2 regions of the Streptomyces sp. NPDC056160 genome follow, and region 2 is predicted to be linked to the other one. Evidence: predicted binding sites of a transcription regulator. Region 2 holds the regulator's gene; the other holds the start of a gene.
The links. The regulator HrcA, encoded in region 2, represses chaperone genes, less so after heat shock. The targets are predictions, from matches to a motif close to TTNGCACTCNGNNNNNCNGAGTGCNAA.
Positions count from the first base shown of each region.

Region 1 (10,053 bases), on a different contig from region 2:
TCGGCGCCTGGCACGGCACCTGGATCGAGGAGAAGGGCCGCTCCCTGGCCGTCCACACCCGCCGCGCCCAGGACCCCCAGGCCGCCTTCGACGCGTTGCGCGGCCCGCTCGCCGACCTGGCCGCCCGGCACGGCCTGATCGTCGAACCGGGCCGTATGGTCCTCGAACTGCGCCCGCCGGGCATGGACAAGGGCGTCGCCCTCCTGGAGTACGTCCGCGACCTCGGCGCCGGCTCCGTCCTCTACGCCGGTGACGACCTCGGAGACCTGCCCGCCTTCACCGCTTTGGACAAACTCCGCTCCGACGGCCTGCCGGGCGTCCTCGTGTGCAGCGGCAGCACGGAGGTGACCGAACTGTCGGACCGCGCGGACCTGGTGGTACCGGGCCCGGCGGGTGTGGTGCAACTGCTGGGGGCACTGGCGGCCCACATGTGACCCCCGGGGCCCCGGCGAGTTCCGGCCCCGGCCCCGGCCCCGGCCCCGGCCCCCGGCCCCGGAGCCCGGGGCACGGCGGCGCCGCCGGTTCAGCCCGCGTTCAGTTCGTGCAACTGGTCCAGGAACCACTGGGCCGGGGGGAGCGCGGTGGCTGCCGCGGCCAGGCGGTTCGTGCGTTCGGAGCGTTCCGTCCCGGGCATGTTCAGGGCCTCGTGCAGCGCCGCCGCCGTGCCCGCCACGTCGTAGGGGTTCACCACCAGCGCGTCCCCGCCCAGCTCGGCGTACGCGCCCGCCTCCCGTGACAGCACCAGCGCGCACCCCGAGTCGGAGATCACCGGTACCTCCTTGGCGACCAGGTTCATCCCGTCCCGGATGGGGTTGACCAGCGCCACGTCGGCGATCCGGTAGGCCGCCAGCGAGCGGGCGAAGTCGTCCTTGACGTGCAGGACGACCGGCGTCCACCCGGGCGTGCCGAACCGCTGGTTGATCTCCTCCGCCAGCCGCCGCACCTCGGCCGTGTACTCCCGGTAGACGGCGAGGTCCTGCCGTGAGGGGTAGGCGAAGGCGATGTGCACCACCCGTTCGCGCCACTCGGGGCGGTCCTCGAGCAGTTGCCGGTACGCCAGCAGCCCACGCACGATGTTCTTCGACAGCTCGGTGCGGTCCACCCGGACGATCGTCCTGCGCGCGCCGCCGTCCGGAGCGGCGCCGATCTCCTCGCGCAGCGCCGCCATCCGCTCCTTCACGTCGGCCCGGTGTGAGCGCTCGCGCAGGAACTCCGCGTCCGCGCCCAGGCCGTGCACCCCCACGCGGGTGCCGCCGAGCCCGCCGGCCAGCGTCTCGCAGCACTGGGCGAAGGCGTCCGCCCACCGCTGGGTGAGGAAGCCCAGCCGGTCCGCGCCCAGCATGCCGCGCAGCACCTGCTCGGCGATGTCGTCGGGGAGCATCCGGAAGTAGTCCACCGGCGCCCACGGCGTGTGCGAGAAGTGCCCGATCCGCAGGTCCGGCCGGAAATCGCGCAGCATGCCCGGGACGAGCGTCAGGTGGTAGTCCTGCACGACCACGGCCGCGCCCTCGGCGGCCTCCTCGGCCAGCGCCTCGGCGAACGCCCGGTTGTAGGCCTCGTACGACGCCCACTGCCGCCGGAACTCCGTATCGAAGACGGGTTCCAGCGGGGTCTGGTAGAGCATGTGGTGCACGAACCACAGCACCGAGTTGGCGATGCCGTTGTAGGCGTCGGAGAAGACGTCCGGGGCGATGTCGAGCATCCGGACCCGCTGACCGCCGGTGTCCTCGGCCGGCAGCCGCCGGCCGTCCTCGAAGCGCCGTACGGCCTCCCGGTCGGCGTCGCCGAGCGCGGCGCACACCCACACCGCGCCCGCGTCCGGGCCGATCGCGGAGAGCCCGGAGACCAGCCCTCCGCCACCGCGTTTCGCGTGCAGGGAACCGTCCTCGTCCAGTTCGTACGAGACCGGCCCGCGATTGGAGGCGACCAGCACCTCGGCACCGTGCGTTGCAGCCATGGTCCTCAACCTAGCCCGGGTCTCGAACGCTCAAACGTACGCGGGAGCGGGCCGGGGGTACTTCCGGCCGTCCGCCCCGGGCCCGCCGGGGCCGTACCAGGCCCGCTCAGGCCACCCGCCGTGCCGCGTACTCCGCGATCTCCGTCATCGGGGGCCGTTCCTCCGTGTCGACGGAGTACGTCCGTGGCTCGAAGCCGTCCTCGCCCCGTTCGAACTGGGTGAGCGTGGGGCGGATCAGGTGGCCGCGGGCCAGGCGGAGCTGGGCGGTGCGGTAGATCGCGGCGGACATCCGGCCGAGGGCCTGTCCGTCCTGGTGGCGGTGGATGCGCTCGCCCACGTCCACCTGGGCGAGCGCGTCCAGGCCGACCAGGTGCAGCGCGTCGACGAGCATGCCCAGCTCCACGCCGTAGCCGACGGGGAAGGGCAGCTGTTCGAGCAGGGCGCGGCGGGCCGCGTACTCGCCGCCGAGCGGCTGTACGAATCCGGCCAGCTGCGGCCAGTGCATGTTGAGCAGCGGGCGGGCCATCAGTTCGGTGACCCGGCCGCCCTGCCCGGCGGCGGTGCCCAGGGGACGGTCGTACATGGCCTTGACCAGCTGCACCTCCGGGTCGGTGAGCAGCGGGCCGACGATGCCGGTGACGAAGTCGGCGGAGAACTCCCGCAGGTCGGCGTCGACGAAGCAGACGACGTCCCCGCGCGTCACCAGCAGCGAGCGCCACAGCACCTCGCCCTTGCCGGGCACCGCGGGGATGCGGGGGAGGATCGCGTCGCGGTGCACGACCCGGGCGCCCGCCGCGGCGGCCACCTGGGAGGTGCGGTCGGTGGAGCCGGAGTCGACCACGACGAGTTCGTCGACCAGCGGGGCCCGCGCCATCAGGTCGCGGCGGATCACGGCGACGATGTCCCCGACCGTCTCCTCCTCGTTCAGCGCGGGCAGCACGACGCTGACGGCGGAGCCGCTCGCCCGTTTGGCGGCCAGGACGCCGTCGAGCGGTCGATCGGCGACGGACCAGGACCGTGTCCTCAGCCAGCGCTCGACTTCTTCCAGCACGGTCGGTGACTCCTCGCTCCTGCTCGTCTCGCCGCGGCCCGCTGCCCGGCCCGGATCACATCATCGTGTGATCTGTCTCGCGGTTCGGACGACCATCTCTCCCCGTCCGGGCCGTCGGTTACAGTCTTGAACAACGCGGACGACGCTCGCATGCCGGGGTCGCCGCGACCCGTCACCGCATGACCACAACCGCGTGACCACAACCGCGTGACCACAACCGAATACCGCTCATCCAGAGGGGCAGAGGGACACGGCCCGATGAAGCCCCGGCAACCCTCCAGCCGGTCTCGTACCGACGGATCGCCGCACGACGGCGCTCCGGTCGCCACCGCGAGGCTCCCGGCTAGGGAAGGTGCCAAATCCGTCTCACGGCGAGATGCGTCGTGAGGAAGATGAGGAGAAAGGGCCTCGCCTCACATGGCTGTGCAGACAGTTGCAAGCAGCACCGACTCCACCGTCGACCTCGGTCCCGCCGCGGCGCTCAGCTGCCGCGAGTGCGGCCACCGTGTGCCCCTCGGCCCGGTCTTCGCCTGCGAGGAGTGTTTCGGCCCGCTGGAGATCGCCTACGACTTCTCGGCCTACGACACCGAGGAGCTGCGGGGGCGGATCGAGGCCGGCCCGGCGAACATCTGGCGCTACGCCCCGCTGCTGCCCGTCCCCGCCGACGTGGCCGGCAAGCCGAACCTCAACCCCGGCTGGACCAAGCTCGTCCAGGCCGACCACCTCGCCGCCGAACTCGGCGTCGACGCCGGCAAGCTCTTCGTCAAGGACGACTCCGGCAACCCGACGCACTCCTTCAAGGACCGCGTCGTCGCCCAGGCCCTGGAGGCCGCCCGCGCCTTCGGCTTCACCACCCTGTCCTGCTCCTCCACCGGCAACCTCGCCGGTGCCGTCGGCGCCGCCGCCGCCCGCGCCGGCCTGCGCTCGTGCGTGTTCATCCCGCACGACCTGGAGCAGGGCAAGGTCGTCATGGCCGCGATCTACGGCGGCGAACTCGTCGGCATCGAGGGCAACTACGACGACGTGAACCGCTTCTGCTCCGAGCTGATCGGCGACCCGGCCGGCGAGGGCTGGGGCTTCGTCAACGTCAACCTGCGGCCGTACTACGCCGAGGGCTCCAAGACGCTGGCGTACGAGATCTGCGAGCAGCTCGGCTGGCGGCTGCCCGACCAGATCGTCGTCCCCATCGCCTCCGGCTCGCAGCTCACCAAGGTCGACAAGGGCCTGCGCGAGCTGGTCCGGCTCGGCCTGGTCGAGGACAAGCCGTACAAGGTCTTCGGCGCGCAGGCCGAGGGCTGCTCGCCGGTGTCCACCGCCTTCAAGGCCGGGCACGACGTCGTCCGGCCGCAGAAGCCGAACACCATCGCCAAGTCCCTGGCCATCGGCAACCCCGCCGACGGCCCGTACGTCCTGGACATCGCGCGCCGCACCGGGGGAGCGGTGGAGGATGTGACGGACGAGCAGGTCGTCGACGCGATCAAGCTGCTCGCCCGCACCGAGGGCATCTTCGCGGAGACCGCGGGCGGCGTGACGGTCGGCGTCACGAAGAAGCTGATCGAGGCCGGCGTCCTCGACCCGACGAAGACCACCGTCGTCCTGAACACGGGTGACGGCCTGAAGACCCTGGACGCGGTGGCCGGCACCGGCCTGACCGCCACCATCCGCCCGACCCTGGACTCCTTCCGAGAGGCTGGCCTCGCATCATGAGCGTGACCGTTCGCATCCCCACCATCCTGCGCACCTACACCGGCGGACAGGCCGAGGTGAGCGCCGAGGGCGCCACCCTCGCCGACGTCATCTCCGACCTGGAGAAGAACCACACGGGCATCGCCGCGCGCGTCCTGGACGACCAGGGCAAGCTGCGCCGCTTCGTCAACGTCTACGTCAACGACGACGACGTCCGCTTCGAGCAGGGCCTTCAGACGGTCACCCCCGACGGCGCGGGCGTCTCGATCATTCCGGCGGTCGCCGGCGGCTGATCATTACCTTCGGTAATGGCGGTGACCGAGCGTGCCGCGAATTGCCCCCTCCGCAAGAGAAGCGGAGGGGGTAATTCCATGGGATTGAGCACGGTAGAGTTGGGGAACGCGCCCCTGGATCTCCGGGGTGAGCGCCTGGTGATTCCTGCCGTCCGCCGATGAGAAGCAGCCAAAATCCGCGGGTATTCTGCGGCATTTGTCGTGATTTATGGGGCCCGACTTGCCCTGAGTTCGGCTGAATTCTCGTCACATTCCGGACCGCTCCCGCCCGGAATTCTCGTCCGATTGACCTGTTGCAGACGGCAGTTGGACAGATACATTCAGCCGCGGTCGACGCGTTCCGGCGCACGCCCCCGATCCACGGGGGGTGAGGTCTGACCCGGATCCGCGAAGTGCGGATCTGTGCAAGGGCCAGTAATAGGGGAGTTAGGCATGGCTCAGGGCACCGTCAAGTGGTTCAACGCGGAGAAGGGGTACGGCTTCATCGCGGTCGACGGTGGTGCGGACGTCTTCGTCCACTACAGCGCGATCCAGATGGACGGCTACCGCACGCTGGAAGAGGGCCAGCGGGTCGAGTTCGAGATCTCGCAGGGTCAGAAGGGCCCGCAGGCCGACATGGTTCGCGTCACCGCCTGAACGTACTTCACGCGAAGGGCCCGCACCTCCCTCGGGGGTGCGGGCCCTTCGTCCGTCCCCGCCTCGCCGGGCCACGCCGGTACGCCTCCGTTCGCCCCCGGCTGATCCACTGCGGGTCCACCCCGCAGGCGCTTGCACTCGACCATGCCGAGTGCTAATCATTGCGTTAGCACTCTGAAGGTGAGAGTGACAACGAAGGACCGGGTCGGTGAGGCCCGCAGGCCGTGTGGGGCAAGGAACCACAGGGCCGGCGAGCCGTCCGTCGCGGGCGCGGGCGCGGTCCGAAGGAATCACCCCCAGTCCTGGAGGGACCACTTCACATGGCCAAGATCATCGCGTTCGACGAGGAGGCGCGGCGCGGCCTCGAGCGCGGCATGAACCAGCTCGCGGACGCCGTCAAGGTGACGCTCGGCCCCAAGGGCCGCAACGTCGTCCTCGAGAAGAAGTGGGGCGCCCCCACGATCACCAACGATGGTGTCTCCATCGCCAAGGAGATCGAGCTCGAGGACCCGTACGAGAAGATCGGCGCCGAGCTGGTCAAGGAAGTCGCCAAGAAGACGGACGACGTCGCCGGTGACGGTACGACCACCGCGACCGTGCTCGCCCAGGCCCTGGTCCGCGAGGGCCTGCGCAACGTGGCCGCCGGCGCCAACCCGATGGCCCTGAAGCGCGGTATCGAGAAGGCCGTCGAGGCCGTCTCCGCCGCCCTGCTCGACCAGGCCAAGGAGGTCGAGACCAAGGAGCAGATCGCCTCCACCGCCTCCATCTCCGCCGCCGACACCCAGATCGGCGAGCTGATCGCCGAGGCCATGGACAAGGTCGGCAAGGAAGGCGTCATCACCGTCGAGGAGTCGCAGACCTTCGGTCTGGAGCTCGAGCTCACCGAGGGCATGCGCTTCGACAAGGGCTACATCTCCGCCTACTTCGCGACCGACATGGAGCGCATGGAGGCGGTGCTCGAGGACCCGTACATCCTCATCGCCAACTCCAAGATCTCCTCGGTCAAGGACCTGCTCCCGCTCCTGGAGAAGGTCATGCAGTCGGGCAAGCCGCTGCTGATCATCGCCGAGGACGTCGAGGGCGAGGCCCTGTCGACCCTGGTCGTCAACAAGATCCGCGGCACCTTCAAGTCCGTCGCCGTCAAGGCCCCGGGCTTCGGCGACCGCCGCAAGGCCATGCTCGGCGACATCGCCATCCTCACGGGCGGCGAGGTCATCTCCGAGGAGGTCGGCCTCAAGCTGGAGAACGCCACCCTCGACCTGCTGGGCAAGGCCCGCAAGGTGGTCATCACCAAGGACGAGACCACCATCGTCGACGGTGCCGGCTCCTCGGAGCAGGTCGGCGGCCGGGTGAACCAGATCCGCGCCGAGATCGAGAACAGCGACTCCGACTACGACCGCGAGAAGCTCCAGGAGCGCCTGGCGAAGCTCGCGGGCGGCGTGGCCGTCATCAAGGCCGGTGCCGCCACCGAGGTCGAGCTGAAGGAGCGCAAGCACCGCATCGAGGACGCCGTGCGCAACGCCAAGGCGGCCGTCGAGGAGGGCATCGTCGCCGGTGGTGGCGTGGCCCTGCTGCAGGCCTCCCAGGTGTTCGAGAAGCTGGAGCTGGACGGCGACGAGGCCACCGGTGCCGCCGCCGTCAAGCTGGCGCTCGAGGCCCCGCTGAAGCAGATCGCCGTCAACGCCGGCCTCGAGGGCGGTGTCGTGGTGGAGAAGGTGCGCAACCTGACCCCGGGCCACGGCCTGAACGCCGCGACCGGCGAGTACGTCGACCTGGTTGCCGAGGGCATCATCGACCCGGCGAAGGTGACGCGTTCCGCCCTGCAGAACGCCGCCTCCATCGCCGCGCTGTTCCTGACCACCGAGGCCGTCATCGCCGACAAGCCGGAGAAGGCCGCCGCGGCCGCTCCGGGCGGCATGCCGGGCGGTGACATGGACTTCTGATCCGCACGGATCGGGCTCGTCCTTTCCGAGGGCGGCACTCCCTGGCGACAGGGGGTGCCGCCCTCGGGCGTGCCGGGGGCACACCGTGGGGCGCGCCCTGGAAGAGGGGGCGGGGACACGTCCACATACCATGCGGTATGCAGTTGGCAGGTCTTCGCCGTCCCTCCGAGGAGCCCCTCGTATGACCGACACCACCGCCCCCGGATCCGTTCCCGGGCCGCAGTCCGCCTCCCGCGCGGCCCGCATCCTCTCCCGGCCCGTCACCCTCAACGGCCTGACCGTCCCCAACCGGATAGCGATGGCCCCGATGACCCGCCAGTTCTCGCCCGGCGGGGTCCCGGGTGAGGACGTGTGCTCCTACTACGCCCGCCGGGCCGCCGCCGGGGTGGGGCTGGTCATCACCGAAGGCACGTACGTCGGGCACCCTTCGGCCGGTGCGAGCAGCAGGGTGCCGCGCTTCCACGGGCAGGAGCAGCTCGCGGGCTGGGCACGCGTCGCCGAGGCCGTGCACGCCGCGGGCGGCACGATCGTGCCGCAGCTGTGGCACGTCGGCATGGTCCGCCGGGAGGGCAGGCCCCCGTTCCCGGACGCGCCGCCGGTCGGCCCCTCCGGGCTGCGCCCGGACGGCACCGGGAGCGGCCGGGCGATGACGCGGACCGACCTGGACGACGTGATCGGGGCCTTCGCCGAGGCGGCGGGCGCGGCGGAGCGCATCGGTTTCGACGGCGTGGAGATCCACGGCGCCCACGGCTACCTGCTGGACCAGTTCCTGTGGGCCGGCACCAACCGCCGTACGGACGCCTACGGCGGCGATCCGGTGGCGCGGACGAAGTTCGCGTCGGAGGTCGTCGAGGCGGTCCGCGCGGCCGTCTCGCCCGGCTTCCCCGTCCTCTTCCGCTACTCGCAGTGGAAGCAGGAGGCCTACGACGCCCGGCTCGCCGGGACACCGCAGGAGCTGGAGGCGATCCTGGCCCCGCTGGCGGCGGCCGGGGTGGACGCCTTCCACGCCTCCACCCGCCGGTACTGGCTCCCGGAGTTCGAGGGCTCGGACCTCAACCTCGCGGGCTGGACGAAGAAGCTCACCGGCAGGCCGGTCGTCACCGTCGGCTCGGTCGGCCTGGACGGCGGCGACTTCCTCCGCGGGCTCCAGGGGGAGGGCGCCGCGGTCGGCGGCATCGACAACCTGCTGGACCGGCTGGAGCGCGACGAGTTCGACCTGGTGGCCGTGGGGCGGGCGCTGCTCCAGGACCCCGAGTGGGCGGCGAAGGTGCTCGGTGACCGCTTCGCGGAGCTGAAGCCGTTCGACGCCGCGGCGCTGGCCACCCTGAGCTGAGCCGGCCCGGCCGGCAGAGCGGGCCGGGCCGGGCGTCAGGGCAGGCCGGCCGGGCGTCGGGGCAGGCCGGCCGTCCCCCTGGGCGCGGGGGCGGCCGGCCGAGGCGCGCCCGCATTTAGCTTGCTTAAGTCAATCAAATGGAATTATGGTTGCTTGAGTCAAGTACACCTGCGCGCGACGGAGACCTCTTCCATGTCCGACGGACCCACCCGGCCCACCGCGGCCGCGGCCCTGCCCAGACCCAACGCCATCGTGGCCGTCCTGGCCTTCGGCGGCATCGTGGTCTCGCTGATGCAGACCCTGGTGATCCCGATCGTCTCGGAGCTGCCGAAGCTGCTGCACGCCTCCGCGTCGGACGCCGCCTGGGTCGTCACCGCCACCCTGCTCGCCGCCGCCATCGCGACCCCCGTGATGGGCCGTCTCGGCGACATGTACGGCAAGCGCCGCATCCTGCTGCTCAGCCTGGGCATGCTGGTGATCGGCTCGATCACCGCCGCGCTCAGCGACTCGCTCACCCCGATGATCGTCGGGCGTGCCCTCCAGGGCCTCGCCTCCGGTGTGATCCCGCTCGGCATCAGCATCATGCGCGACGAACTGCCCGCCGAGCGGCTCGGCTCGGCGACCGCGATGATGAGCGCCTCCCTCGGCGTCGGCGGCGCCCTCGGCCTGCCCGCCGCCGCGGTCATCGCCGAGAACTTCGACTGGCACGTGCTGTTCTGGGCCTCGGCGGCCCTGGGCGCCGTCGCGGCGGTCCTCGTACGGGTGCTCGTACCGGAGTCGGAGGTCCGCTCCGGCGGCCGGTTCGACGCCGTGGGCGCCGCCGGTATGGCGGCAGGCCTGATGTGTCTGCTCCTGGCGGTCTCCAAGGGAGCCGACTGGGGCTGGGGCAGCGGCCTGACCCTGGGCCTGTTCGCCGCGGCGGTCGTGATCCTGCTCGCCTGGGGCGTCTACGAACTGCGCGTGCCGGCCCCGCTGGTCGACCTGCGCACCACCGCCCGCCGCCAGGTGCTGATGACCAACCTCGCCTCCATCGCGATCGGCTTCGGGATGTTCTCGATGTCCCTGGTCATCCCGCAGCTGCTCCAGCTGCCCGCGCAGACCGGTTACGGCCTCGGCAAGTCGCTGCTCACCACCGGCCTGGTGATGGCGCCCTC
Region 1 is NZ_JBHJUW010000004.1:88,620-98,672, reverse strand. Features, by position in the region: gene otsB (trehalose-phosphatase) at 1-434, shown strand, start outside; gene ACFC02_RS02685 (trehalose-6-phosphate synthase) at 524-1,957, opposite strand; gene ACFC02_RS02680 (glucosyl-3-phosphoglycerate synthase) at 2,064-3,008, opposite strand; SAM riboswitch class I at 3,234-3,407, shown strand; gene thrC (threonine synthase) at 3,426-4,715, shown strand; gene ACFC02_RS02670 (MoaD/ThiS family protein) at 4,712-4,987, shown strand; gene ACFC02_RS02665 (cold-shock protein) at 5,420-5,623, shown strand; gene groL (chaperonin GroEL) at 5,944-7,566, shown strand; gene ACFC02_RS02655 (NADH:flavin oxidoreductase) at 7,748-8,899, shown strand; gene ACFC02_RS02650 (MFS transporter) at 9,092-10,053, shown strand, end outside.
Region 1: groL (chaperonin GroEL) is a predicted target of HrcA. The motif match lies at 5,755-5,781, and genes of this name have one in related genera.

Region 2 (10,053 bases):
CGGGCCGCTGCCTGCACAACGAGCTGTACTGGCGCGGCGCGGACTGGTGGGGAGCGGGCCCCGGCGCGCACAGCCACGTGGGCGGCGTGCGCTGGTGGAACGTGAAGCACCCCGGCGCATACGCCGCCGCGCTGGCCGAGGGCCGCTCCCCGGGCGCCGGGCGCGAACTCCTCACGGACGAGGACCGCCGGGTGGAGCGCATCCTGCTGGAGCTGCGACTCAAGGAGGGTGTGCCGCTCTCCCTCCTGCGCCCGGAGGGCCTGGCCGCCTCCCGGCGCGCGCTGTCCGACGGTCTCCTGGAGCAGGCGCCGTACGAGACCGGACGCGCCGTCCTCACCCTGCGCGGGCGGCTCCTGGCGGACGCGGTGGTGCGGGACCTGGTGGACTGAAAACCCCTCCCCGCCTTTGCGGGGACCACGATCTGCTCGGCCGGGTCGACCGGCTCATCGACGAGACATCCCCGCGTCGGCGGGGACAGTCCACCGGGCTGGACGCGTTCAACGACCTTGACCGGCTCAGGGCACGGTCACATGGTCGATGAGACGTTCCACACATCCCAGCAGCTCCGGCTCCAGGTCCTTGTACGACCGCACCCGCGCGAGGATCCCCTGCCAGGCGGCGCCCGTGTTGTCCGGCCAGCCCAGCGCGCGGCAGACGCCCGTCTTCCAGTCCTGGCCGCGCGGGATCCGGGGCCAGGCCTCGATACCGAGGGAGGACGGCTTCACGGCCTCCCAGACGTCGATGTACGGATGGCCGACGACCAGGGCGTGCTCGCCGGTCACCGCCTCGGCGATGCGCCACTCCTTGCTGCCTGGCACGAGGTGGTCCACGAGGACGCCGAGGCGGGCGTCCGGGCCGGGCGCGAACTCGGCGACGATCGCCGGCAGGTCGTCGACGCCCTCCAGGTACTCGACGACGACCCCCTCGATGCGCAGGTCGTCGCCCCACACCTTCTCGACCAGCTCGGCGTCGTGCCGGCCCTCCACGTAGATGCGCCCGGCGCGGGCCACGCGCGCGCGTGCACCGGCGACGGCGACCGAACCGGAGGCCGTACGGGTGGGGCGTACCGGACCGGCGGCGGGCCGCACCAGCGTCACCGGCCGCCCCTCCAGCAGGAACCCCCGGGGCTGGAGCGGGAACACCCGGTGCTTGCCGAAACGGTCCTCCAGGGTCACCGTGCCCGCCTCGCAGCGGATCACCGCGCCGCAGAAACCGGTTGCCGGTTCCTCGACGACCAGCCCGGGCTCGGCCGCCACCTCCGGCACCGGCGGCGGCTTCTTCTTCCAGGGAGGGGTCAGATCGGCGGAGTACTGGCGCATTCGAGTGACGATATGGAGATCTCCGGCGGTGATCAGCGCGACACGCCGAAGCGCGCCGCCAGCGCGTCCCGCTGGGACCGGACGAAGGCCGCGTCGACCACCGCGCCGTGCCCGGGGACGTACAGCGCGTCCTCGCCGCCCACCTCCAGCAGGCGGTCCAGCGCGTCCGGCCACCGCTCCGGTACGGCGTCGGGGCCCGCCTGCGGCTCATCGGACTCCTCGACGAGGTCACCGCAGAAGACCACCGTCCGGTCCGCCGGCCGCTCGCCCGGCACCACCACGGCGAGGTCGTGCGCGGTGTGCCCGGGCCCCACGTTCGCCAGCAGCACCTCCCGGCCGCCGCCCAGCGGGACGGTCAGCCGGTCGCGGACCTCGCGGCCGGGGCGCACCAGGGCATCGGCGGCCTCCTCGGCCGCCCGCGCGTCCAGCCCCTGGCGGACCCCGTCCGCGCGCAGCTCCGCGCGCTCGCGCTCGTCGCCGAGCAGCGCGCCCGCCCCCTCTGCGGCGAAGACCTCGGCCGCCTCGAAGGCCGCCGCCCCGAAGACGTGGTCGAAGTGGAGGTGCGTGAGCGCGAGAAGAGTCACACCGCCGCCGGTCAGCTCCCGCGCCCGCGCCCGCAGCCACGCGCCCTCCGCGAGGGACGACCCCGTGTCCACCCACAGCGCCGCACCGTCCCCGAGGACCAGTCCGGCGGTGCAGTCCCACACCGGCAGCCGCAGCCGGCCGACCCCGCCCGCCAGCCGCTCCCAGCCCAGCTCTTCCCAAGTCATGGTCATACCGCGACGCTAAGGCAGGCCCGTCCTTGCGCGGACCGGTCTTGCCCCCGGCGTACCCGGCGGCCGTACACTGGGCCGGGGGATGCTGGCACTCGTATGCGCCGAGTGCCAGGTGGGAACCGAGGGACGACTCTGGAGGTGCGCGCGATGCTCAGTGAGCGAAGGCTGCAGGTGCTGCGCGCCATCGTCCAGGACTACGTCGGCACCGAGGAGCCGGTGGGCTCCAAGGCCCTCACCGAGCGGCACAACCTCGGCGTCTCACCGGCCACCGTCCGCAACGACATGGCGGCCCTGGAGGACGAGGGCTTCATCGCCCAGCCGCACACCAGCGCCGGCCGCATCCCCACCGACAAGGGGTACCGCCTCTTCGTCGACAAGCTCGCCGGGGTCAAGCCGATGACCGCGCCCGAGCGGCGCGCCATCCAGAACTTCCTCGACGGCGCGGTCGACCTCGACGACGTGGTGGCCCGCACGGTGCGGCTGCTGGCGCAGCTGACCCGGCAGGTCGCCGTGGTGCAGTACCCCTCGCTGACCCGTTCGACCGTCCGGCACGTGGAACTGCTCTCGCTCGCCCCCGCGCGTGTGATGCTCGTGCTGATCACGGACACCGGACGGGTCGAGCAGCGGATGATCGACTGTCCGGCGCCCTTCGGCGAGACGTCCCTGGCGGATCTGCGCGCGCGGCTGAACAGCCGGGTCGCGGGCCGCCGCTTCGCGGACGTGCCGCAGCTGGTGGAGGACCTCCCCGACGGCTTCGACCTGGAGGACCGGGGGGCGGTCGCCACCGTGCTCTCCGCCCTCCTGGAGACCCTCGTCGAGGAGAACGAGGAGCGGCTGATGATCGGCGGCACCGCCAACCTCACCCGCTTCGGACACGACTTCCCCCTGACCATCCGGCCCGTCCTGGAGGCGCTGGAGGAGCAGGTCGTCCTGCTCAAGCTGCTCGGTGAGACACAGGATCCGGGCATGACCGTGCGCATCGGTCACGAGAACGCACACGAAGGACTCAACTCCACGTCCATCGTGTCGGTGGGCTACGGTTCGGGCGGCGAGGCAGTCGCCAAGCTCGGCGTGGTCGGACCGACCCGCATGGACTACCCGGGAACGATGGGAGCGGTACGCGCAGTGGCACGGTACGTCGGACAGATCCTGGCGGAGTCGTAAGTGGCCACGGACTACTACGCCGTTCTCGGCGTGCGCCGCGACGCGTCGCAGGATGAGATCAAGAAGGCGTTCCGTCGGCTCGCGCGCGAGCTGCACCCGGACGTCAACCCGGATCCGAAGACCCAGGAGCGGTTCAAGGAGATCAACGCCGCCTACGAGGTGCTGTCGGACCCGCAGAAGAAGCAGGTCTACGACCTCGGCGGCGACCCGCTCTCGCAGTCCGGCGGAGCCGGCGCCGGCGGCTTCGGGGCCGGTTCCTTCGGCAACTTCTCCGACATCATGGACGCGTTCTTCGGCACGGCGTCGCAGCGCGGGCCGCGCTCGCGCACCCGCCGGGGCCAGGACGCGATGATCCGGCTGGAGGTGGAGCTGGACGAGGCTGCCTTCGGCACGACGAAGGACATCCAGGTCGACACGGCCGTCGTCTGCACCACCTGCAACGGCGAGGGCGCCGCGCCCGGCACCACCGCGCAGACCTGTGACATGTGCCGCGGCCGCGGTGAGGTCTCGCAGGTCACCCGGTCCTTCCTGGGCCAGGTCATGACCTCCCGCCCCTGCCCGCAGTGCCAGGGCTTCGGCACCGTCGTGCCGACCCCGTGCCCGGAGTGCGCCGGTGACGGCCGCATCCGCGCCCGCCGCACGCTGACGGTGAAGATCCCGGCCGGTGTGGACAACGGCACGCGGATCCAGCTCGCAGGCGAGGGCGAGGTCGGCCCCGGCGGCGGCCCGGCCGGCGACCTCTACGTCGAGATCCACGAACTGCCGCACCAGACCTTCCAGCGGCGCGGTGACGACCTGCACTGCACGGTCACCATCCCGATGACCGCGGCGGCCCTCGGCACCAAGGTGCCGCTGGAGACCCTGGACGGCATGGAGGAGGTCGACATCCGGCCCGGCACGCAGTCCGGCCAGTCGATCCCGCTGCACGGCCGAGGCGTCACGCACCTGCGCGGCGGCGGCCGGGGCGACCTCATCGTCCACGTCGAGGTCCAGACCCCGACCAAGCTCGACCCCGAGCAGGAGCGCCTGCTGCGCGAGCTGGCTGAACTGCGCGGCGAGGAACGCCCCCAGGGGCAGTTCCAGCCGGGGCAGCAGGGGTTGTTCTCGCGGTTGAAGGATGCGTTCAACGGGCGTTGAGCCGGGCGCCTGGTGCCGGGGGTCCGGGGGTCGTCCCCCGGGCGGGCACAGTCAGCCGGGGCAGCAGGGGTTGTTCTCGCGGTTGAAGGACGCCTTCAACGGGCGCTGAGCCGGTAGGCGTCGCCACGATGCACGTCCCAGGGCAGCCGCCGACGTCGGTGGCTGCCCTCGGCATATGCCGGAGGACGCCCGGATTCGGAGCCGTACGCAGGACGTGACACCATGCGGTCATGTCCTCCGCATTGTCCGCACTGACCGATCTCTTTCCCCATCCGATCGTGCAGGCCCCGATGGCGGGCGGCCCCTCCGGGCCGCAGCTCGCCGCCGCGGTGTCCGAGGCCGGCGGGCTGGGCTTCCTGGCCGCCGGGTACAAGACGGCGGACGGCATGTACCAGGAGATCAAGCAGGTGCGCGGGCTGACCGGCCGCCCCTTCGGCGTGAACGTCTTCATGCCCCAGCCGGAGCTCGCGGAATCCGGCGCCGTCGACCTCTACGCCCAGCAACTGGCCGGCGAGGCCACCTGGTACGAGACCGAGCTGGGCGACACCGACTGCGGACGGGACGACGGCTACGACGTCAAACTCGCCGTCCTCCTGGACGACCCGGTCCCGGTGGTCTCCTTCCACTTCGGCGTCCCCACCCGCGAGGTCGTCGACTCCCTGCACCGCGTCGGCACGTACGCCCTGGTCACCGCGACCACCGTCGAGGAGGCGCTGGCCGTGGCACGGGCGGGCGCGGACGCCGTGATCGCGCAGGGCGTGGAGGCGGGCGGCCACCAGGGCGCCCACCGCGACCAGCCGGAGAACGACGGCGCCGGCATCGGCGTCCTCTCCCTGGTCGCGCAGCTCCGCGAGGCCGTGGACCTGCCGATCATCGCCGCCGGAGGCATCATGCGCGGCAGCCAGATCGCCGCCGTCCTCGCGGCCGGCGCGAGCGCCGCCCAACTGGGCACGGCGTTCCTCGCCACCCCCGAGTCCGGGGCGAACGCCCTGCACAAGCAGGCCCTGACCGACCCGCTGTTCCCGCACACGGAACTGACCCGTGCCTTCTCCGGGCGGCCCGCCCGCGGACTGGTCAACCGTTTCGTGCGCGAACACGGCCCGTACGCGCCCGCCGCCTACCCGGAGGTCCACCACCTCACCTCGCCGCTGCGCAAGGCCGCCGCGAAGGCGGGCGACCCGCAGGGCATGGCGCTGTGGGCGGGCCAGGGCCACCGCATGGCCCGCGCGCTGCCCGCCGGGGAGCTGGTGGCGGTACTGGCGGCCGAACTGGATGCCGCCAGGACAGCGTTGTCGGCGTACCCCTCGACCGGAGGCGACCCGCGATGACGGCGCCGGTGTTCGTGGTCGACCGACTGGACGACGGGCAGGGGCAGTGCGTGCTGGACGGCCCCGAGGGACGGCACGCCGTCTCGGTGAAGCGGCTCCAGCCCGGTGAGCGGGTCGTGCTCACGGACGGCGCCGGGCGGTGGGCCGAGGGAGAGGTGACCGCCGCCGAGGGCAAGGACCGGCTCGTCGTGCGCCTGGACGAGGTGACCGAGGAACCCCCGCGGTCGCCCCGTATCACCGTCGTCCAAGCCCTCCCCAAAGGCGACCGCGGCGAGCTGGCCGTGGAGACCATGACGGAGGTCGGCGTCGACGCGATCGTGCCCTGGGCCGCCTCCCGCTGCATCACCCAGTGGAAGGGCGAGCGGGGGCTCAAGGCGCTCGGCAAATGGCGGGCCACCGCCCGCGAGGCCGGCAAGCAGTCCCGCCGGGTCCGCTTCCCCGAGGTCGGGGACGCCGCGACGACCAAGCAGGTCGCCGCGCTCCTCGCGGCGGCGGACTTCGCCGCCGTGCTCCACGAGAGCGGCGAGGAGCGGCTGGCCACCGCCCAACTCCCCGACCGCGGCGAGATCGTGCTGGTCGTGGGCCCCGAAGGCGGCGTCTGTCCCGAGGAGTTGGCGCTGTTCGCCGAGGCCGGCGCCAAGCCCTACGTACTGGGTCCTACTGTGTTGCGTACATCGACCGCCGGCACCGCGGCCGCGGCCCTGCTCCTGGGCCGCACCGGCCGCTGGTCCTGACCGCGCCAGGGGCAAACACCGTGGAACTCGCCCAAGTACGGCTCCTCGTCACCGACTTCGCCGCCTCCTACCGCTTCTACGCCGACGTGCTCGGCCTCAAGCCGCAGTCCGGTGCGGTGCGGGGACCGTACGAGAAGTTCAGCCCCGCCACCGGCTCCGCGGGCATCGCCCTCCAGGACCGGGCGATGATGGCCGGGGTGCTGGGCGAGCTGGGCGAAACCGTCACCGGGCACCGCTCGCTGGTGGTGCTGCGCGTGGACGACCTGGACGCCTACTGCGCACAGATCACCGAGCGCGGCGCGACCGTGCTGCACGGCCCGGCTCCGATGACGGACCGCATGCGCGTCGCCCACCTGAAGGACCCCGAGGGCAACCTCGTGGAACTCCAGGAGTGGCTGCTGCTGAGCTCCTGACGGTGTGCGGGCGCGCACGGCGCGCAGGTGGCCGCACGCGCTCCGGCGCACCGGCCCGGACACGCGGCCCGCTCCGACGGCGGCGGCAGGGCGAACACGCCGGAAAGGCAGGCGACGCGCGGGCCGCGAAGTGATCCCGAAGTGATCCGGACCCCTGTCCGTGACCGCGGGCGCTGCGTAGGGTGATCGGGTGACTCAGTCCGCATCGTCTGCATCGACCGTACCGTCTGCGTATCTCCGGTTTCCGCACCTGCACGGGGAGTTGGTCGCCTTCACCGCCGAGGACGACGTGTGGCTCGCGCCGCTGGACGGCGGCCGGGCCTGGCGGGTCAGCGCCGACAACGTGCCGGTGAACCACCCGCGCATCTCGCCCGACGGCACCACCCTCGCCTGGACCTCCACCCGCGACGGCGCCCCCGAGGTGCACGCGGCGCCGGTCGCCGGCGGTCCCGCCAAGCGCCTGACGCACTGGGGGAGTTGGCGCACCCAGGTGCGGGGCTGGACCTCCGGCGGCGAGGTCCTCGCGATCAGCACCCAGGGCCAGGCCAGCCTGCGCCGCAGCTGGGCCCGCGCCGTCCCGCTCGACGGCACCGAGGCCACCACCCTGCCCTACGGCCCGGTCGGCGACATCGCGTACGGGCCGCACACCGTGCTGCTGTCCGCGCCGATGGGCCGCGAGGCCGCCTGGTGGAAGCGGTACCGGGGCGGCACGGCAGGCAAGCTGTGGATCGACCCGGAGGACACGGGGGAGTTCGTCCGGCTCCACGCCGACCTGGACGGCAACATCGAGTACCCGCTGTGGGTGGGCGACAGGATCGCGTTCCTCTCCGACCACGAGGGCACCGGCGCGCTGTACTCGTCGCAGGCCGACGGCTCCGACCTGCGCCGCCACACGCCCCATGGGGGCACCTCCCGCTCGAGCGAAGCCGAGAGCGGGGGAGGCTTCTACGCCCGGCACGCCGCCACCGACGGCACCCGGGTCGTGTACGCGAGCGCCGGTGAACTCTGGCTCCTGGACGACCTCGACGGCGCCGAACCGCGCCGCCTCGACATCCGGCTCGGCGGGCCGCGCGTGGACCTCCAGCCGTACCCGGTCGACGCCGGCCGCTGGTTCGGCTCCGCCGCCCCCGACCACACCGCCCGCGGCAGCGCCGTGGCCGTGCGCGGCGCCGTCCACTGGGTCACCCACCGCTCGGGCCCGGCCCGCGCGCTCGCCGCCGAACCCGGCGTCCGCACCCGGCTGCCCCGCACCTTCCGCGCCGACGGCGAGGAGTGGGTGGTGTGGGTGACCGACGCCGAGGGCGACGACGCGCTGGAGTTCGCGCCCGCCACCGGCCTCGCCCCCGGCGCCACCCCGCGCCGGCTGGCTGCGGGGCAGCTCGGCCGGGTCCTGGAACTGGCCATGTCGCCCGACGGCAGCCGTGCCGCCGTCGCAGCCCACGACGGACGGCTGCTGCTCGTCGAGCGCGAGAGCGGCGAGGTCCGCGAGGTCGACCGCAGCGACAACGGCGACGTCACCGGTCTCGCGTTCTCGCCCGACTCGGCCTGGCTCGCCTGGTCCCACCCGGGCCCGAGCCCGCTCAGCCAGCTCCGCCTGGCCCACACCACCGACCTGTCGGTCACCGAGGCGACCCCGCTGCGCTTCCAGGACTACGCGCCCGCGTTCACCCTGGACGGCAAGCACCTCGCCTTCCTCTCCCACCGCTCCTTCGACCCGGTCTACGACGAGCACGTCTTCGACCTGGCGTTCGTGGAGAGTTCCCGCCCGCACCTGATCACGCTGGCCGCGACGACACCGTCCCCGTTCGGCCCGCAGCGCCACGGCCGCCCCTTCGAGGCCGCCGACAAGGACGAGACCCCGGACAGCGAGGGCGCCCCGGCCACCCGCATCGACCTCGAAGGACTCGCCGACCGCATCGTGCCCTTCCCGGTCGAGGCCGCCCGCTACTCCAACCTGCGCGCCGCCCGAGACGGCGTGCTGTGGCTGCGCCACCCGGTCACCGGCGTCCTCGGCGCCTCCCGCGCCACCCCCGAGGACCCCGACCCGAAGACCGAGCTGGAACGCTACGACCTCGCCCAGCAGCGCATCGAGCACCTGGCCGCCGACGCCGACCACTTCGAGGTCAGCGGCGACGGCAAGCGCGTCCTGCTGTGGTCCGACGGCAAGCTCAGGGTGGTCCCCAGCGACCGGCGGGCCTCCGGCGACGAGGACAGCGACTCCAACATCACCGTCGACCTCGGCCGGGTGCGCCAGTACGTCGACCCGGCCGCCGAGTGGCGGCAGATGTTCGAGGAGACCGGCCGCATCATGCGGGACAACTTCTGGCGCGCCGACATGAGCGGCGTCGACTGGGACGGCGTCCTCGACCGCTACCGGCCCGTCCTGGACCGCCTCGCCACCCACGACGACCTCGTGGACCTGCTGTGGGAGGTGCACGGCGAACTCGGCACCTCGCACGCCTACATCACTCCGTTCGGCGCCTTCGGGGACGGCGCCCGCCAGGGCCTGCTCGGCGCGGACCTCTCCCGGCACGAGGACGGCAGCTGGCGCATCGACCGCATCCTGCCCTCGGAGACCTCGGACCCGCACGCCCGCTCCCCGCTCGCCGCGCCCGGCGTCGCCCTCCGCCCCGGGGACGCCGTCCTCGCGGTCGCCGGCCGGCCCGTCGACCCGGTGACCGGCCCCGGCCCGCTGCTGGTCGGCACGGCCGGCAAGCCCGTCGAGCTGACGGTCTCGCCCGCCGGCGGCGGGGACGTGCGGCACGCGGTCGTGGTGCCCCTCGCCGACGAGGAACCGCTGCGCTACCACGCCTGGGTGACCGACCGCCGGGCCTACGTGCACGAGAAGTCCGGCGGCAGGCTGGGCTACCTGCACGTGCCCGACATGCAGGCGCCCGGCTGGGCCCAGATCCACCGCGACCTGCGCGTCGAGGTGGCCCGCGAGGGCCTGGTCGTGGACGTGCGGGAGAACCGCGGCGGCCACACCTCCCAGCTCGTGGTGGAGAAGCTGGCCCGGCGGATCGTCGGCTGGGACCTGCCGCGCGGCATGCGGCCGGAGAGCTACCCGCGGGACGCGCCGCGCGGCCCCGTCGTCGCCGTCGCCAACGAGTTCTCCGGCTCGGACGGCGACATCGTCAACGCGGCGATCAAGGCGCTGGGCATCGGCCCGGTCGTCGGCACCC
Region 2 is NZ_JBHJUW010000017.1:40,559-50,611, forward strand. Features, by position in the region: gene hemW (radical SAM family heme chaperone HemW) at 1-389, shown strand, start outside; gene ACFC02_RS08940 (DUF3097 domain-containing protein) at 516-1,319, opposite strand; gene ACFC02_RS08945 (MBL fold metallo-hydrolase) at 1,352-2,095, opposite strand; gene hrcA (heat-inducible transcriptional repressor HrcA) at 2,243-3,259, shown strand; gene dnaJ (molecular chaperone DnaJ) at 3,260-4,396, shown strand; gene ACFC02_RS08960 (nitronate monooxygenase) at 4,627-5,724, shown strand; gene ACFC02_RS08965 (16S rRNA (uracil(1498)-N(3))-methyltransferase) at 5,721-6,458, shown strand; gene ACFC02_RS08970 (VOC family protein) at 6,479-6,871, shown strand; gene ACFC02_RS08975 (S41 family peptidase) at 7,062-10,053, shown strand, end outside.